DNA from 3 places in the Cohnella soli genome. Region 2 is predicted to be linked to each of the others. Evidence: riboswitches for the same ligand, from Rfam matches in the RefSeq annotation. Region 2 holds a riboswitch; each other region holds the start of a gene.
The links. A riboswitch is a leader RNA that binds a small molecule or an ion and turns the genes downstream of it on or off. The one in region 2 is predicted to bind cyclic di-AMP.
Positions count from the first base shown of each region.

Region 1: linked by a shared signal. The riboswitch ahead of ACFPOF_RS29565 (APC family permease) and the one ahead of ACFPOF_RS22770 (TrkH family potassium uptake protein) in region 2 are both predicted to bind cyclic di-AMP.
Region 3: linked by a shared signal. The riboswitch ahead of ACFPOF_RS17115 (hypothetical protein) and the one ahead of ACFPOF_RS22770 (TrkH family potassium uptake protein) in region 2 are both predicted to bind cyclic di-AMP.

Region 1 covers NZ_JBHSMI010000067.1:7,748-14,224, forward strand. Annotated here, with positions in the region: gene gatB (Asp-tRNA(Asn)/Glu-tRNA(Gln) amidotransferase subunit GatB) at 1-75, opposite strand, end outside; gene gatA (Asp-tRNA(Asn)/Glu-tRNA(Gln) amidotransferase subunit GatA) at 88-1,548, opposite strand; gene gatC (Asp-tRNA(Asn)/Glu-tRNA(Gln) amidotransferase subunit GatC) at 1,568-1,855, opposite strand; gene ACFPOF_RS29555 (EAL domain-containing protein) at 2,017-3,108, shown strand; gene ACFPOF_RS29560 (ATPase) at 3,209-3,592, opposite strand; cyclic di-AMP (ydaO/yuaA leader) riboswitch at 3,844-4,012, shown strand; gene ACFPOF_RS29565 (APC family permease) at 4,137-5,960, shown strand; gene ACFPOF_RS29570 (ABC transporter permease) at 5,991-6,477, opposite strand, start outside.
Region 2 covers NZ_JBHSMI010000029.1:557,863-564,339, forward strand. Annotated here, with positions in the region: gene ACFPOF_RS22765 (TrkH family potassium uptake protein) at 1-816, opposite strand, end outside; gene ACFPOF_RS22770 (TrkH family potassium uptake protein) at 834-2,180, opposite strand; cyclic di-AMP (ydaO/yuaA leader) riboswitch at 2,252-2,432, opposite strand; gene ACFPOF_RS22775 (CPBP family intramembrane glutamic endopeptidase) at 2,695-4,425, shown strand; gene ACFPOF_RS22780 (HAMP domain-containing sensor histidine kinase) at 4,370-5,446, opposite strand; gene ACFPOF_RS22785 (response regulator) at 5,436-6,134, opposite strand; gene ACFPOF_RS22790 (phosphatase PAP2 family protein) at 6,168-6,477, opposite strand, start outside.
Region 3 covers NZ_JBHSMI010000028.1:182,577-189,053, reverse strand. Annotated here, with positions in the region: gene kdpC (potassium-transporting ATPase subunit KdpC) at 1-16, opposite strand, end outside; gene kdpB (potassium-transporting ATPase subunit KdpB) at 60-2,096, opposite strand; gene kdpA (potassium-transporting ATPase subunit KdpA) at 2,114-3,793, opposite strand; gene ACFPOF_RS17120 (potassium-transporting ATPase subunit F) at 3,807-3,884, opposite strand; gene ACFPOF_RS17115 (hypothetical protein) at 3,984-4,421, opposite strand; cyclic di-AMP (ydaO/yuaA leader) riboswitch at 4,538-4,715, opposite strand; cyclic di-AMP (ydaO/yuaA leader) riboswitch at 4,819-5,014, opposite strand; gene ACFPOF_RS17110 (peptidylprolyl isomerase) at 5,279-5,971, shown strand; gene ACFPOF_RS17105 (helix-turn-helix domain-containing protein) at 6,143-6,477, shown strand, end outside.

The sequences.
Region 1 (6,477 bases), on a different contig from region 2:
GCCGCAAAAAATTTTCGATTTCGTATGCAGCTCGACGTGGACTTCGAGGCCGACGACCGTTTCGTATTTGGACATCGATTTTTCCTCCTAGGACAATGCCGGACGCGAAGCGTGGAAGCCAGTCTGGCTCTCGAATGCGTGCGCCGCTCTTAGTACCGTGCTTTCGTCGAAAGGCTTGCCGATAATTTGCAATCCGACCGGGAGACCGTCCGCCATGCCGCACGGAATGCTGATAGCCGGCACGCCCGCAAGGCTGACCGGAATCGTGCAAATATCATTTAAGTACATCGTCAGCGGATCGCCGACTTGCGCGCCGAGCTTAAACGCCGGCGTCGGTGCCGTCGGACCGACGATAAGATCGTATTTCTCGAAAGCTTGATCGAAGTCGCGCTTGATGAGCGTGCGAACTTGCTGAGCTTTCTTGTAATAAGCGTCATAATATCCGGAGCTTAGCGCATACGTACCTAACATGATCCGTCTTTTTACTTCCGGTCCGAATCCTTCGCTTCTGGACTTGCGGTACAAGTCGATCAAGTTCGCCGGATTGTCCGCGCGCACGCCGTAACGAACGCCGTCGAAGCGAGCAAGATTGGAAGAAGCCTCGGAAGAGGCGAGCAAGTAATAAGTCGCGATGGCGTACTCCGTATGCGGAAGCGAAATTTCTTCCCATGTCGCTCCAAGCGACTCGTAAACTTTGAGCGCTTCAAGCACGCGTTCCTTCACTTGAGGGTCGATGCCTTGGCCGAGGTACTCTTTCGGCACGCCGATGCGCAGCCCTTTGACATCGCCCGTCAACGCTGCGGTATAGTCCGGAATATCGACTTTGGCGGACGTGCTGTCGCGCTCGTCATGGCCGGCGATCGCTTGCAGCACATAAGCGGAATCCTCGACATTTTTCGTGATCGGCCCGATCTGGTCAAGCGAAGACGCGAACGCGACGAGACCGAACCGCGAGACGAGGCCGTATGTCGGCTTCAAGCCGACGACGCCGCAATAAGCAGCCGGTTGGCGAATGGAACCGCCTGTATCGGAGCCGAGCGAGAAGTACACTTGCCCTGCGGCGACGGATGCGGCGGAACCGCCGGATGAACCGCCGGGAACGCGCTCCAAGTCCCACGGATTGCGAACGACGCCGAAAGCGGAGTTCTCGTTGGAACCGCCCATTGCGAATTCATCCATGTTCAGCTTACCGATCGTAACCGATTGCGCCGCATGCAGCTTCGTCACGACAGCCGCATCGTAGATCGGATCGTGGTTGGCAAGAAACTTCGAGCCGCACGTCGTGCGCAGCCCTTCGGTAACGATGTTGTCCTTGATGCCTGCCGGCAAGCCGAACAACAGCCCTCTTTCCCCGCCGTCAGCAATTTGTACGTCAAGCGCTTTCGCCTGCTCGCGCGCGCCTTCTTCGTTCAGCGCCAGAAACGCGCCGATCCGCTCGTCCGTACCGGAAATCCGTTCGAACGCATGCTCTACGAGCTCTGATACGGATAATTGCTTATGTTGAAGCCGATTATGTACTTCGGACAGTTTCAAATCGAAAAGCGACATGCTTAAATCCTCCTAGTCGTTATTCCAGCACGGCAGGCACTTTGAACTGCCCATTTTCTTCTTCAGGCGCGTTAAGGAGAACTTTCTCGATCGGCCAGGAAGCTTTTACCGTATCTTCTCTCATAACATTGGCCAAAGGAAGAACGTGGGTTGTCGGCTCAACGCCGTCCGTATTCAATCCGTTCAACTTCTCCGCGTATTTCAAGATTGCATTCAGTTGTCCGGAAAATTGTTCTTTCTCCGCATCGGACAGCTCGAGACGGGCCAGATTGGCGACATGCTCAACATCTTTAATCGTAATGCTCATAGTTGCTTCCCCCTCCTAATACCGCATATCCGCTCATTCTTTTCATTATATCGGACAAACTAAGGGAACTCAACGACACTTTGCAAGCCTAGGGCGTATCTGAAAATCTGCTGCCTTCGGAGTTTCCAGACACGCCATTCGCTTGCGGACAGGAGGATAAGATGCCCCGATACTATCGCGCGAAATTTCCGTCGCCGCTTCGGGATGCCGGTCTCGTCGAGTTCGCGTCGGACGATCCAGTCTTGCGCCGAACGCTCGGCAAAGCTGTCGAAAATACGTCGAACGATGTTACGTCTCCGCTTGCGACAACCTACGACGTTCCCGAGCAATTGCTAAAGTTACTCGGTCACCTGCAACGCAATATGTCCGTCGCAGACGCGGACAACGTTCGCTGCAGAATCGATTATGGCGACCCCCGAGTGTCGGCTGACCATCTTGAAGAAACGATAGACGAAGCCGATGTGCCGGACAGTAGTACGGACGGTTGGTTCCCGCTTTCCGCCCTTTTCGGTCAAATCGGCGGGATCAGCGTATCCGACTACATTTTGTATCGGATCTTCACTCCGCACCTTCAACCGATCGTGGCAACCGACCGCCGACCGATCGGTTACGAATTTCTGCTCCGTCCGTTGCCGGAACAAGCCCCGTTCCGACCGGCGGAACTATTCGAGACCGCGCGCCGTACCGGCCATCACGCATTCCTCGACCGCGCGGCGCGACATTCTGCCATTCGCATGGGAGCTTCCCATCTGCCGCCGGGGACGAAACGATTCGTCAACTTCCTCCCATCGTCGCTCCTTCATCCGGCATCGTGCCTGAAAGACACGTTCGACCTAATGAAAGCTACCGGAACGGCTCCGGAAGATTGCGTCTTTGAAGTGATAGAAACCGAACCGCTGGATGAGAACAAACTAGGTCGCGTTTTCGACGTCTATCGGGATCAACGGGTCAATCTTGCCCTCGATGATGTCGGCAGCGGTTTCGCTACGCTCGGTGCTGTCGAACGATTAAAGCCGGATTATGTAAAAATGGATCGCAGATGGGTCAGCGGTTGCGACGCGGATACGGCCAAGCAGAAATATATCGATGGTTTGTTGGAAAGAACGTCCCGGTTCGGGGGGAACGTTCTCGCCGAAGGGGTCGAGCGCGAAGAAGAATGGAACTACTTGCGCAACGCGGGCGTCCCCCTGTTTCAAGGCTACTTGTTCGGTAAGGCGATGCCTCTGCCCTCTCACGTGACCCTGTACGCTTAACGGCGCAACGCCGACATTCACGCAACCATTTTCGGGTCGGCGCGAATGTCGGCGTTGCTTTGTTCGTTTTAGCTTTCAGGCTTATGTGGCTCGAGGTGCTTTAAATCCACGCCTTCAAATTCACTTGGCGAATGAACTCTTCGCGGCTCAACACTTCCTTGCTCGTCTCTTCGGCCGGCTCATCTTCCGCTTGATCGCCGTTCATAATTCTTTTGAATAATTCCTCGTTGCGGGTTGCTAGAGCGAAATCGATCAGCGCTTCCTTCTCGATGCGCGCCGCTTCGAGCTCCAACATTGTCTCTTCCAATTCGATATCTCCGCCGGGCACGTAAAATTGCCTATTCGCTTTCGGAACCCGGATTACATAATCAAACGCGCTGTCGTTGTTCCGGTCATAAGCGATCACATAGCCGTATTCGCCTAAAGGCAGCTTCTGCTCAAACCGGTCATCGACAATGATGATCCTTTCCCCAAGCTTCAACATGTCGACTCTCCCCTCTCGCAACTATCGTTATAAGCCTATCCTACTAGAAATAGATTCCGATATGCAAATGTTGTCGCACCCGGCAAACAAACATTTCGAGGTACAAGCTTAATTAAGAGGCTACGATTAGAGCCGAACCCATGTATGCGCATTCATGGTCAACTATTGCCTTTGACGGGTATTTTCCGGCTGAAATCCCGATTTTACAGCAACGGCATCGAAGGAATATGATTTATCCATCCCATTCATCATGCATTGCAACGCTGAGTTTTCGTCACGAAAAGCGGGGGAACCACCGGCATCTTTTTGACAAATGCCAACCGGGGTGAATCGGCTGCGCCGTCATGAACGGCAGCCGTAGGGCGACTCTACGCGCCCGAATCCGTCAGCTAACCTCGTAAGCGTCCTTAGAGAGCGAAACAACTTCGGTTCGATTGTAACCGCGGGGGTCTTCCTCTGCGGTTTTTTGTCGTGCTGAAAGCCGCTGAATCGGACACATTAACAAGAAGTAGTTAGAATCAAAATCATTCGGCGGTGAAAAGACATGTTTTCCATCAAAAGATTGTTAATCGGACGCCCCCTCAAGTCAACGGCATTAGGGGAGCAGAAACTGAACAAAACAAAAGCGCTGGCCATCCTTTCTTCCGATGCGCTTTCCTCTGTCGCCTACGGCCCAGAGCAAATTTTGATCGTTCTCGCCACGCTTGGCGCGGCAGCGTTCTGGTATTCCGTTCCGATCGGGATCGGCGTGCTTGTCCTTCTGACGGCGCTCATCTTGTCCTACAGGCAAATCATCTATGCCTATCCGCACGGCGGAGGCGCCTACGTCGTTTCCAAAGAAAACCTCGGCGTATGGCCCGGTCTGATCGCCGGCGGCTCCTTGCTTGTCGATTATGTGCTAACGGTAGCCGTAAGCGTCTCGGCGGGCACCGACGCGATTACGTCCGCCTTTCCGAGCTTGCATGAGCATACAGTGCTTATCGCGATCGTTTTCGTCTTGTTTACAACGGTGCTGAACTTAAGAGGCGTGACGGAATCGGCCTCGATCCTCGCTTATCCCGTCTATTTGTTCGTGTTTGCGTTGTTTATCCTCATCGGGGTCGGACTTTATGACATCGCAACCGGCGCTGTTACCCCTGATGCTCACGTGTCCATCGGAACTCCGGTCGCCGGGATCAGCCTGTTTTTGCTGCTGAAAGCTTTCGCTTCTGGCAGTTCGGCACTGACAGGCGTCGAAGCGATCTCCAACGCCATTCCTAATTTCAAAACACCCGCTCCGGTGAATGCCTCACGCACGCTTCTTGCAATGGGCACACTGCTCGCTTTACTGTTCTCGGGCATTGTGTTTCTCGCTTATTACTACGGGATCAGCCCTCTGGCAGAAGTGACGGTCGTGTCGCAAATCGCGGAGCAAACGTTCGGCCGCCATTTCATGTACTTTTTTATTCAGGGAACAACTGCCTTGATTTTGATCCTCGCAGCGAACACCGGTTACTCGGCCTTCCCGTTGCTGGCAGTAAACCTGGCCAAAGATAAGTTTATTCCGAGAATATTTACCGCCCGCGGCGATCGGCTCGGTTATTCGAATGGCATTATTACGCTTGGCTTCCTGTCCATCGTGCTTATCGTCGCTTTCCAAGGGAACACCGAGCATCTCATTCCGCTCTACGCCGTCGGCGTATTCATTCCGTTCACGATGTCGCAAACCGGAATGATGGTCAAGTGGATCCGGCAAAAACCGAAAGGCTGGATCAGCAAGCTTGTGATCAACTCCATCGGCGCTCTCATCAGTTTCACGGTGTCGTTGATGTTCTTCATCACAAAATTCGAGCAAGTGTGGTCGGCTATCATCTTCTTGCCCGCGATCATCTATGTGTTCCACCGCATCAAGAAACACTACGAAGCCGTCGGCGATCAGCTTCGCTTATCGACGTGCGAGCCGTCGTTACCGATCGAAGGGAACGTATTTATCCTCCCTGTCTCGGGTATTACCCACGTCGTCGAGACGTCGATCAAATACGCTCAGTCGCTGTCGGCAAACCAAATTATCGCCGTTTACATTCCGTTCGAGCGGGAAGAGGAAACTGTTTTCGAAGAGAAATGGCACAAGTTCCATCCCGACATCCGGCTTGTCACATTGCATTCCCCGTATCGTTCGATTGTTCAACCGCTCATGAAATTCATCGACACCGTCGAGCGGAAAGCGAACGAATCCAATTACCAAGTCACCGTCGTCATCCCGCAGTTCATCCCGAAAAAAGGATGGCATAATATCCTGCACAACCAAACGAGCCTGATGATCCGCGCCCGGCTGCTCTACCGCAAAAACGTTATCGTGACGACGGTTCCTTATCATTTGAAAAAATAAAAAGGTGAATCGGAAGGCCGGCCCTGCTACCTAGCTAGGGTAGGAGGAGCCGGATGACGATGAACGGCGAACGGCCAGCAGTAAAAGCGCCGCTATGCAAATCGCCGCAGCGAATGCAGCCGTTCCCCATGTGACGCTGCCTGCTGTCAGCCGAGAAGCTGCAGCCGCATTCAGTCCGGACGGCAACCAGTCCAATTTCGGCTTTAACGTCGCCTGAACGATTTGCAGTGCCGTTACGAAGCCGAAAGCGGTGAATGCCGCTCCGGCGGGCGAACGAATAATCGCGCTGAAAGCAATCGTCGACGTCACCCCAAAAAGCAGCCATCCGATGTAAAGCAGCATAGATGACAGCGCGGCAACCGAATCCGGCTCTCCGATCAGCAGGAGGGTATAGTACCAAGCGCCGCCGTAGCCGAGCGCGAAAGAAACGACAACGAGCAAGCTGTGCATCATCCACTTGGCCAATACGTACGCATAGGGGGATGTCGGTTTAACGAGTATCCAAGCCGCCGTCCCG
Region 2 (6,477 bases):
CTGCGTGAATGCCGCCAGCACCTTTTCCCCGAAGGTTAAGGAAGCCATCGTCGAGTTCGTGTATTCGAATATGAAAATCAATATTGCGCCAATCAAAATCAATCCGCCGCTCATGCTCAATACGACTTTCGAATGCAGCGACAGCTTGCGCTTCGGATTGCGAATTTCGACGAGGTCGGCCAGTACGACAAAACCGAGGCCGCCGAGAATAATTAAGAGCATGGTCACAATATTAACGAGCGGATCGCCGACGTAATCGGTCAGGCTGCGGTAATCGCCCATAATATCGAAACCTGCGTTATTGAAAAACGATACCGCATGGAAAATGCCCCGGTATACGGCTGTCCCGAACGGCATGTCGAAAGCGAACCGAATCGTGAATAATACTGCACCCGCGAGCTCAATCGTCAGCGCATAGATAACGACTTTGCGTACGAGGCGTATGATGCCTTCAATGCTCGTCTGGTTAAACGCCTCTTGCAGAACAAGTTTTTCCTTCAGCGAGATCCGTCTTTTTAGCGCAATCGCGAACAACGTCGCCATCGTCATAAAACCAAGGCCGCCGATCTGGATCATCGTCAAAATAATCAGCTGTCCTGCCGTTGTCCAATACGTCCCTGTATCGACGACGACAAGACCGGTAACGCATGTCGCCGAAGTTGCCGTGAACAGCGTATCGATGAACCGCGGCTGCGCTGCTCCCGTATGGGCGAACGGCAGCATGAGCAGTCCCGCTCCGATGAGTACGATTGCAGCAAATCCAAGAACGAGAATACGAGGCGGGGAAGACAAAATTTTACCGAACAACTTGCGCATTTACGATCTCCCCTCCGTCAGCCGATTATGATTTTGCCTTCCGCATGCCGGAACAGTACTCTGCCCGGTTTCGGCCCAAGAGCATAAGTAAGCGTAAGCGGCCCCAACCGGCCAATAAACATTAGAAAAATAATCGTTAGTTTGCCCGGAATCGTTAATTCTCCCGTAAGCCCCATCGACAGCCCTACCGTGCCGAACGCCGAAGTCGCCTCGAACAAAATGCTTAGAAACGCGGCTTTTTCCGTTGTCGCCAGCGCCATCGTGCCTAGCGTCACGATGCCGATACAGAACAAGGTAACGGTAACGGCTTTGTACACTCGTTCTTTCGCCAGCCTGAGCTTAAATAACACAACATCCTCTTTGCCGCGCATCATCGCGAGAACCGCGCCGACGAGTACGGCGAATGTCGTCGTCTTGATGCCGCCTCCGGTCGATCCGGGAGAGGCGCCAATAAACATCAAAATAATGATGAAAAATTGCGTCGCTTGCCTGAATTCGGATATGTTGACCGTCGTAACCCCGCCGGATCGAGTCGTCACAGACTGAAACAGCGATGAAAGCAGTTTATGACCGAAGCCGTCGTCTCCGACCGAGCGACCGTTCGTAAACTCGAACACGAAAATGACGAATGTGCCGAGCACGATCAATCCCGCACTCACACTAAGAACAACTTTCGTGTGCAGCGAGAATTTGCGTGTTTTTCGGAACGGCACCTCAACCAGGTCGGCAAGCACGATAAAACCGAAACCGCCCAAAATAATGAGCCCCATCGAAACAATGTTCATATAAAGATCGGAAGAGTAAGCCGAGAAACTTCGGAAATCGCCCGACAAATCAAATCCGGCATTGTTGAAAATCGAGATGGAATGAAACACGCCATGATACAGCGCTTTGCCAACGGGCATATCGGAAGCGAAGCGAATCGTATATAGCAGCGCTCCGACCGTCTCCAACGCAAGCGCGTATAAGATGACTTTGCGTACGAGCCTAACCAAGCCTTCGATGCTGCCCTGGTTCAGCGACTCTTGCAAAATCAACCGTTCCTTCAGCGATATTTTCCGCCGGAGAATTAGCGCGAACAACGTCGCCATCGTCATAAAGCCGATTCCGCCAACCTGAATGAGAATCAGTATAACCCAGTGGCCGAACGCGGAAAAATATGTACCTGTATCAAAAAGAACCAAGCCGGTGACACAAGTGGCGGACGTCGCGGTGAAGAGCGCGTCGACAAAACCGATCTTATCGCCGTTCGCCGTCGCAATCGGCAACTGAAGCAGAAACGCCCCGATAACAATAATAATAGAGAATCCAAGCAACAACGTTCTGGGCGGAGACACGCTAAGCCACCGCACCGCTTTTCTAATCAATCCCGTCACCTCATTCTGCGCAACAAAAAAAGCACTGGAATCCCAGTGCTCGGACATACGCACATGATCCCTGTTCGCATACAGCCTACGAGGTTAGCTGTCGGGTTCGGGCACGAACAGATTGCCCTATCCGAGCGGAGGTTAGGCCGCTTGGAATTCACCCCGGTCTACGCGAATACAATAGAACTTGTACCGCGAGCGGTTGGTTCCCCCGTTTTCCATCGTTCGGAAATTCGGCTTTCCTTTCGTTTCATCGGCATCGACGAAACGTACCACCGAATTATATTCTTTCCACCGAAGGGGGACAACATCAATTTGAAGTCAAACCGACGCATTTGAACGATTATGACGAAGCTATTCGCACAATATAACGACCGGACAACGATTATCGGCGTCTTTGCTTTCATTTTCGCCAAAAATGCGAGATACTTGATGAAAATAGTGGAAAAAGTTCGCGCGGCCTTGCTGTATGCGTTTACTTCGGCTTTTATTGCGTAAGGAGAGATGTTAGTTGAACGAAATACAACTGTCGCGTCTGGATCGTCGCTGGGTATGGGCCGCCGCAGTCGGCCTCCTGCTTTTCTTGCTTATTCAGGTTTTCCCCTCTGCGGGCTCCTTGTTTTCCTCGGGCTCGTCAAACGTGCTCACGCGTTCGGAAGCCGAAGCGAAAGCGATCTTCTGGGCGGAAAATAAATTCGGGCTCTCTCCGAAAGAGACGTCGGATGCAGAAATCACACATCTGTCGGACAGCGACACGGTCGGTTACTTGTCGAAGTACCGCTTGCACGACACCTACGACAAAACATGGTCGAACAGCGCTCCAACCGATGTCTACGCCGTATCCTTGTCTTCCTCCGCATATCCCGGCAAGCTTAATCTTTATATAGACATGGTAAAAGGCCGACTCGTCGGATGGGACCATGTACCTACCAAAAAAAGAACCGGTCAGGCATCATCCGGAGAGGGAATAAATGAAAGCAAACAAAGTGCCGTCGCCAGGGCACTGCAATACGCGGAATATTGGGGCGCGAATCCCGCCGAATGGAACCCCGACGGTTATGTGCAGGATGACGGTTCTGTTCGTTTTACCGCCGCTTCGAGCAAAGCGGCTATCGGAAAAGCTGCCGTAAAGCTCGACGTTCGAGTTCCCGCTTCATACAACGCTTTGTCTTCCGCGTTCCCGCCTTGGCAGAGCGGATTCGTCCGTTACGGTGTCGATCTGCCCACCGATTTCCTTCACGACTTGAAGACGCAGCAAACATGGTCGTCCAAGCTTTCTGTGTTCGGATTCCTGCTGCCAAGCATTTTGTTTTTTATTTTGGCGATCATTTATGCGGGCACATACGGTGACCGCACATCGTTCGTCAGAGGTATTTTCTTAGCTTCGGTGTTCTTCGTTCTGTACGCAGGCATTACGTTTAACATGATTCCCGGGCTTCGGGCCGGCAATTGGGAAAACGGTTCGAGCACAGGCGAGCAGGCCACGATTATCGTCAGTCTGATTACTTACTTCGTGATGGCGGTTATGACTTATTTCTCCGCAGTCGGGGGAGACGGGCTGTGGAAGTCGATGGGGCTTGCGCTCTGGCCGCGCTGGCAAGAAGCGGGGTATGGAGACAGCGTACTGGCGAGCATGCGAACCGGCTACTTCCTAGCCTTTATTTTGCTCGGCATGCAATCCGTTATTTTGCTGGCGATGGAGAATATAGCAGGCTCGTTCTCTTCGTCCGATGCGACCCAGTCGATGTACAACATGAGCTTCCCGTGGCTGCTGCCGCTGCTCGCCTGGTGCGCTGGCATTTCGGAAGAGATGCAAAGCCGTTTCTTCGGTATCGCGCTGTTTCGCAAATGGTTCGTCGGCATCGCCCGCAAACTGATCGGTCGCGAGCCGTCGGGACGTACGGTATCGGCGCTCACGTTCGTCGCCATCGTGCCTCCCGGCTTGCTCTGGGCGCTCGGACACGTCGGTTATGCAATCTATCCGTTCTATACGCGCATTATCGAGCTTGTGCTGATGTCGCTTCTGTTCGGCTGGTTTATGCTTCGGTTCGGGATTATGGCGGTCATTTTCGCGCACGTCACGCTTGATGCGGTTTTGATGGGCGTGCAGATGATGTTCGACGGATTGCCGGGCGACTTCGCCGCAGGCATCTTCAGCCTCGCTATGCCGGGACTTGTCGGAATACTCATTTGGTGGTTGCACCGCCGATTAAGACGACCGGCATTCCGATCCGGAACGTGAAGCGGCCGTTATCGTGAACGAACGAAAGTTGTCCTCCGTGAAGTTCGACGATGCCGCGGGCGATCGACAAACCAAGCCCTGCCCCCGCCTCGAGCGAGTCTTGCGTCCTAGCGTCGTCTACCTTATAGAAACGTTCGAACAATCGTTCTTCCTGTTCCTTCGTAATGGCTTTGCCTTCGTTCTCTATCGCAATCGCCGCCCGGTTGCCGTCCGTTTCCAAAGCGATGCGGATCGTACCGGGCTTTATCGAAAATTTCAAAGCGTTCGCGATCAGATTGTCGATCGCCCGCCGAATGCGTTCGGGATCTACGGCGACCATGATGCGCCCGGGCGGCAATGAGGTTCGCATTTCGATTTGCAGCTCCGATGCCAGAGGCTCGATCTCGGCGAATAGCTGAACCAGCAGTTCCCGAAGATCAATCTCTTCAAGCTCCAGCCGCAATCCTCCTTGCGTAATCCTCGTGTATTCGAACAACTCGTCGATCAACGTTCGCAATTGCTGTGCTTTAACATAAGTGTTGCCGACGAAGCGGTCATATTCCGCTTCGTCCTGGTACGCTTTTCCCTTCAGCAGATCCAAGTAGCCGATAATACTCGTGAGAGGCGTTCTCAGGTCGTGAGACACCCCGGTAATGAGCTCCATCTTGGACTTCTCGACAGACCTCTCTCTTTCGATCAGATTTTCCAGTTTCTCCGCCATCGTATTGACATTAAAAGCCACTTGTCCGAGCTCGTCCTTCCGTGTCTCGGGAATTCGATAGCGAAGATTTCCTGCAGAAATAACGGACAATCCTTCCGACAGCTCACGCAAATATCTGATCGTGTTGCGGGTCAGCCATAGAAATGTGACCGTAAACGAACCGAAGAAGGCGATGACAGATATCGGCACGTCAAACAAAAGCCCCGTCGGGATGCTGGTCGATACGAGCATTCCGACAGCAAGGCTCGCGATGAAGGTCCAGATCATCTGCATGCGAATGCTTTTTCTGCCCGTAGCGATCTCCCATGGATTACTTTTCAATTTTGTATCCCACTCCCCACACGGTCTTGATATAGCGCGGCTCCCGCGGATTGTCCTCGAGTTTGTCGCGGATATTGCGAATATGCACCATGACCGTATTGTCCGAAAAGCCGCTTCGCTCCTTCCAGACGCACTCGTAAATTTTATCCGCATGAAACACTTGCCCTCTATGGGTTGCGAGCAATTCGAGAATGGCGAATTCGAGCGGCGTGAACGATATTGGCTTCCCTTTCAGTTTCACGAGATGCTGGGCGACGTCGATATGCAAGTCTCCGACGTCAATCGTTGACTCGTCCGGCTCGTTTCTTGCCGCCGAACGTTGCTGCCGGCGCAACTGCGCTTTTACCCGCGCCAACAGCTCAAGCGGACTGAACGGTTTGGCGACGTAGTCGTCGGCACCGGTGGACAAGCCTATGATCTTGTCGATCTCTTCCTGTTTGGCAGATAACATGATGATGGGAATGTCGGACGTTTCGCGTATTTTCAGGCAAGCGTTAATACCGTCCAAGTCAGGCATCATGACGTCCAGAATGATCAAGTCCACGACCTCTGCATTCACGATTTCTACCGCGCTCATCCCATTGTTCGCTTCCAATATGCGAAAGCCATCGTTGCGCAAATAGACATGTATGACATCGCGGATCGCCGCGTCGTCGTCGACGACAAGGACAGTCGTTTGTTGGCGCACCGTCAGCCCCTCCTATTGCATATCATTTTCCCTTTATTTTACTCCAACGCTCGTTCCGCTTTCCATAGAAGATTCGACCTTTTCGCGACGCTCACGATAGAGGAAACGGTTCAGCAGCAAGCCGGCGAATTCATAGGAAAACTTGGCGACAAGCACTCCAGCCAGAACGTCGGCGATAACGTGCTGCTTGATGAACAGCGTGGATGCGATGATCGTCAACGAGAACAAGAAAATCGCAATTCTCGTTTTCCTTCCCAAGACGACAGCTCCGTATATCATTAGCGTGCTCGACAACACGTGAGTGCTCGGAAAACAATTAAACGGTTCGTCGTGAGCATATACG
Region 3 (6,477 bases), on a different contig from region 2:
CCATTTGATTTTCCATAGAAAACTCCCCTTTCATTCAGAAACAGCCTGGATGGAACACCTTACACCCACAAATGCACAATCAGGTCAATCAGCTTGATGCCGATGAACGGAACGATTACGCCGCCAAGTCCGTAGACGATGATGTTACGGGAGAGCAGCTTCGACGCGCTCAGCGCTTTGTAAGCGACGCCCTTCATCGCTAGCGGAATCAGAAGCGGAATAATGATGGCGTTAAAGATTAACGCCGATAATATCGCCGACTTCGGCGAGCCGAGCCCCATGATGTTAAGGACGCTCATCTCGGGAATCGCCAGTATGAACATCGCCGGGATGATGGCGAAATATTTGGCGATATCGTTCGCGATGCTGAACGTCGTTAGAGCGCCACGCGTCATGAGCAGTTGCTTGCCGATGGATACGACTTCGATAATTTTGGACGGGTCGGAATCGAGATCGACCATGTTCGCCGCTTCTTTGGCGGCAACCGTGCCGCTGTTCATCGCAAGTCCGACATCCGCCTGAGCAAGCGCCGGCGCGTCGTTCGTACCGTCACCGGTCATGGCGACAAGTTTGCCTTCCGACTGTTCGCGTCGAATGACCGCGATTTTGTCTTCCGGCTTGCTTTCGGCGATAAATTCGTCCACGCCCGCTTCCCGAGCGATCGTCGCGGCGGTCAGCGGGTTGTCGCCGGTGCACATGATCGTCTTGATGCCCATCTGGCGCATTTGCTCGAACCTGTCCCGCATGCCGGGCTTAACCGTATCCTTCAAATAAATGAGCCCGTAAATTCGATGATCTACGGCAACCGCCAGCGGAGTTCCGCCTTCCCTTGCGATGGCGTCGCTTCCGGCATCCAGATCGACGGGAATCGTTCCGCCTTGCGCCGCTACCCATTTCTTCACCGCATCCACGGCGCCTTTGCGCACTTGACGTCCGTCTCTCAGATCGACGCCGCTCATGCGAGTTTCCGCTTTGAATTCGACAAAAACACCATCCGCGGCTATTGCTTCGTCATAAGAGAACCCGAGCTTCTTCGATAGTTCCAGTACCGAGCGACCTTCCGGCGTTTCATCCTGCAAGGAGCTGATGACAGCCCATGACGCAAGCTCCTTCTCGCTCGACTGTCCGACGGACGCAAATTCACACGCCATCCGGTTCCCGTAGGTGATGGTGCCGGTTTTATCCAAAATGACCGTATTGATATCTCCTGCCGCTTCAACCGCTTTCCCGGACATCGCCAGCACGTTAAACCGGGTAACCCTGTCCATCCCCGCGATGCCGATGGCGGACAGCAATCCTCCGATCGTCGTCGGGATCAGGCATACGAGCAAGGCGATCAGCACGGGTACTTGCAATTCGATGCCCAAGTACTTCGCGATCGGGCCGAGCGTTACGATGACGATGAGGAAAATAAGCGTCAAACTCGTCAGCAGCGTATTCAGCGCCAGCTCGTTCGGCGTTTTCTGCCGTTTCGCGCCTTCGACGAGCGAGATCATCCGGTCGATGAACGTTTCCCCCGGATCGCTCGTGATGCGAACGACGATTCGGTCGCTGACGACGCGCGTGCCGCCGGTGACGGAACTGAAATCGCCGCCCGCTTCCTTGATGACCGGAGCGGATTCGCCGGTAATGGCCGATTCGTCGACAGAAGCGAGACCTTCGATGACTTCGCCGTCTCCCGGAATCATCTCTCCCTGTTCCACGATGACGATGTCGCCTTTGCGCAGTTCAGTCGAAGCTACGATCGCGACGCCTTGAGCGCCGACGCGTTTTCTCGCTTGAATGTCCTTCTTGGTGTTTTTCAAAGCATCGGCCTGCGCTTTGCCCCGGCCTTCCGCAAGAGCTTCCGCGAAGTTCGCGAACAGGACGGTTACAAGCAGGATAAAAAATACCGCCGCATTAAATCCGACATCGTCCTTCGTCCCGCCGAAAGCTCCCGGGAAAAGCGTCATCAGCAGCACGACGGCCGTCCCGACTTCGACGACAAACATGACCGGATTTTTCATCATGCTGCGCGGGTTTAATTTCAGAAAGCTGATTTTGATTGCGCGATTTACGATCGCAGCCGTCAGCATTGATTTGCGATTGGCGCTCATGCGCGTTCACCTCGTCATTATCCTAATTTCAAATGTTCCACGATCGGACCGAGTACGATGGCCGGCAAGAAAGTCAGCGCACCGATGATTAATACCGTGCCGATCAGTATGCCGTAAAAAAGCGTGTTATCCGTCCGGAACGTACCGACCGTCTCCGGTACTCGCATCTTGCGCACAAGCGAACCGGCCACTGCCAGCATGGCGATCATCGAGACGTAACGGCCAAGTAACATGACGAGCCCCGTCGTAATGTTCCAGAACGGCGTATTGTCGGCCAACCCTTCGAAACCGGAACCGTTATTGGCAGCTGAGGACGTGTATTCGTACAGCACCTGCGTGATGCCGTGGGAACCCGGATTCGAGATGGACCCTTGCCCGAGATCGGTCAGGAACGCGATCGCCGTCGGAACGAGAATAATGAACGGATGGGCGAGAATTGCTACCGCGATCAGCTTCATTTCCTTCGGCTCTATTTTGCGACCGAGAAATTCCGGCGTACGTCCGACCATCAGCCCGCATAAGAAAACGCCCAATATCGCGTACATCAGCATATTGATCAGCCCTACGCCTTTGCCGCCGAATACAACGTTCAGCATCATCTCGCCGAGCGCGCCAAGGCCGCCGAGCGGTGTAAGCGTGTCGTGCATGTTGTTGACCGTTCCGGTCGTCGCCGCAGTCGTGACGGCAGTGAACAAGGCGGATTGCGGAATGCCGAAGCGGACTTCCTTGCCTTCCATGCTGCCTTGCGACGCATCGATTCCCATCGCGTTGATCGCGGGATTGCCTCGCAGCTCCGAGAAGTAGATGAGCGCGAGGAATGCAAGGAACAGTGTCATCATTGCCCCGAACACAACCCAGCCTTGCTTGCGGTTGCGAGCGAAGCGCCCGTATACATAAGGAAGAGACGCGGGCAACGTCCACATGGACAATATTTCGATGACGTTCGTCAGCGGGGTCGGATTCTCGAATGGATGAGCCGAGTTGGCGCCGAAGAAACCGCCGCCGTTCGTGCCCAGATGTTTGATCGACTCCAGCGCGGCAACCGGACCGATCGCGATGTTCTGCACGGCACCGGAGAGCGTCGTTACCGTCACCGTTGGATCGAGCGTTTGCGGCACTTGCAGCGCGACGAGCAGCAGCGTCGCAAGAACGGCCGTCGGCAGGAAAATCCGGGTATGTGCCTTCACGAAATCTTCGAAGAAGTTCCCGATCGTCTCGCCCTTGCTCGTGATACCTCTGACGAATGCGATCGCCACCGAGAAGCCGGTCGCCGCCGACGTGAACATCATCATGATGATGACAGCCATCTGAGAGAAGTAGGACAAGCCCGATTCCCCGCTATAGTTCTGCAAGTTCGTATTGGTCATAAAACTCGTAATCGTGTTAAAAGAAAGCGTCTGTTCCATGTTATCGATGCCGCTCGGGTTCAACGGCAAATATTTCTGTACCCGTAAAATCAAGTAACCAACCGCCACAAGAACGATATTGGTCAGCAGAAACGCGAGCGCGTACTTTTTCCACGTCATGCCTTCCCGATTTTTCAACCCGATAAGCTTATAGATCAACCGTTCGAAGCCGCCGAAAATACGATCTTGCCGACTAGGTTCATTAGAGAACGCATGATATACATAACTTCCGACTGGTTTCACTAGCAGCGCCAGCACCGCCAGAACGATGACGATTTGCAACAGGCCCATAGCCTTTCCTCCCCTAGAACTTCTCCGGATTCACCAATGCGTATATCAGATACAGAAAGACGGCCGCCGCGACGATCGATACGATAATCATGGGCGATCCCCTTTCTCTCCGTCGACGACCCGGCCGCACCAGACAAGGAAACCGTAAAACAGTGCGAAAACACCCGCCAACAATGCAATCATATAAAGATCAAGCATGGAAAGAGCCCCCTTTAGCAGTTTCGATCAAATCGTCGGTGACAAGAAACTCGCAGTTCAACCCGTGGCTATGAATGACATAACTGGCTCCCAGTCCTTTGTACACATGGCGCGGCTGATGGCTTTCCGTCAGGACGTAAATCGGCTCCGTTGTCCAACTGCGGCAAATTTGAATGTATCGGCAGATGAGCGCGAGACTCGATTCGAATAAAAATACTTTGCCGACTTCGACTTCGGGAACGATCCACGTTTCTTCTTTGGCGGTATTCACTTCGACGATGCGATCGGCGCCGATTATGGACATACGCTTGCGTTCCGCCGCGTTGTTCACGATAACCGCGAACGGGACGTTCCGGGTTTGAAGCAGCTTGACGAACGACTCGCCGGCCGGCGTAGGCGCCGACACGAGTACGATATTGGGATGGGCCAATGTTTTCTCCTCCTGAAATTGGACCCGCGGCTGGCATAAAAAAAGAAGCCGCAGGAAGAGGGAACTTCTCGTGGCTTCCGGACATGGTCGAATAAACCGTGCCGTCACGATCATGAGTCGCCTCTCTCGGTACGCTTACGAGGTTAGCTGTCGGATTCGGGCTCGAGAGTCGCCCTACCGGTCGGCGGAGCTGCAGCTCCCGCCTTTCCGGATTCACCCCATGGACGTCGGCGCTAAAGCCCGTCCGTCTGGTTCCCCCGCTTCCTGCTCACAGGAATTCAGCGATAAAATGGCATAACAAAAACCGCAGAGGAATAAACCCTGCGGCCGTGAAGGTCACAAGTCCATCATCCTCTCCCCAACGTGCGAACGCCCGGAACCGGTCAACACCGATCAAGACGAAGCACTTCAACGCTTACGAGGTTAGCTGTCGGATTCGGGCGGTGAGAGTCGCCCTACCCGAAGCGCCGCCCTAGGAACGGCGCTTCGGGATTCACCCCGGACGGCGCGGGCGCGGCTCTCACACCGCACGCGCGCCATCGATTGGTTCCCCCGTTTTCCGCATTTTCGCGGAAACTCAGCGATTACGAATGGAACATTTGAATTGCTGAATCGAATATTACTCCTGACTCCGTTCCTTGTAAAGCAATGCCGCAAGCGGCCTGCACGCATATTTTGCCAGCCCTGTTTTTTGTACCGCTTACAACGGTCCCAAGCTCCAGAAAGCTCTTTTACGCTCGCTATCTTTCACGCTTTCTTGATTGCGGCCAATATTCCGACACGGGAGAGGTTGGATTCCTCGCCAGTCAAATGATATAATTTCGAAGGGAAATAGAGAGATCAAAGGGGGACTTGTAATGAGCACTTCGCGTAATCGCTTGACCCTGGCGCTAATCGCGCTCATCGCTCTGTTGCTCGTAGCTTCAGGCTGCGGCAAGAAAGAAGAAAACCAAAATTCAAAGGCAACTTCCGGCAACGGAGCTGCCGCCACACAGGAGGCTTCTGCAATGAACGGAGTAGACACTAGCGGAGATAACCCAATCGTAACAATCGAGATGGACAGCGGCAAAACAATCACCATCGAACTGTACCCGAAAATCGCCCCGAACACCGTTAACAACTTTATTTCGCTCGTCAAAAAAGGGTTCTACGACGGCACCATTTTCCACCGCGTAATTCCTAACTTTATGATCCAGGGCGGCGACCCTGAAGGCACCGGCATGGGCGGACCAGGTTACTCGATCGCCGGCGAATTCTCACAGAACGGCTTCGAGAACAACCTGAAACATACGGAAGGCGTCCTCTCTATGGCGCGTTCCGGGAACCCGAACAGCGCTGGCTCCCAGTTCTTCATTATGGTCGCTCCCGCCCCTCACCTCGATGGCGCATATGCCGCCTTCGGCAAAGTAACCGAAGGCATGGACGTCGTTAACGAGATCGTGAACTCGTCAAAAGGTGCGAACGATCGTCCGAAGACACCTCCAGTTATGAAGAAAGTAACTGTCGATACGCGCGGTGCTGACGCTCCGGAACCGGAGATTATCAAGTAACTTCTCAATAAAAGAGTAGGGCGATGCCGCCGAACGAACGGATGATTTCCGTTATTCGGCGGCATCGCCTTTTTTGTGCGCTCAACATTTGCTATGCCCCTTGACCTTAGGTCTGACCTAAAGTGTACAGTATAGGCATCCCAAGCTTTATGCAGAAGTGGAGTGTGTCCCATGAAAAGCGAAATTACGATCAGCGAGTTGGCTAGACTCATGAATGTGTCCGTTCATCAAATTCGATATTTTGAGGAAAAAGGCGTGCTCGAGCCGGCCTATACAAGCGACAACCAGTACCGCATGTACGGTATGGACGAAATTTATCGGCTTTCGCATATTTTGCTGCTGCGAAAGCTCGGCGTGCCCGTCGGACTTCTGAAAGAGTGCATGGACAATTATTCTGCGGATCAATCCCGACATCTTCTTCAGCACTTTTTGCATGACGTAGAGGACGAATTGAAGCGGTTGGAGCAGCTTCGGCAATTCATCCGTAAAGTGCTGCATGAACAGCA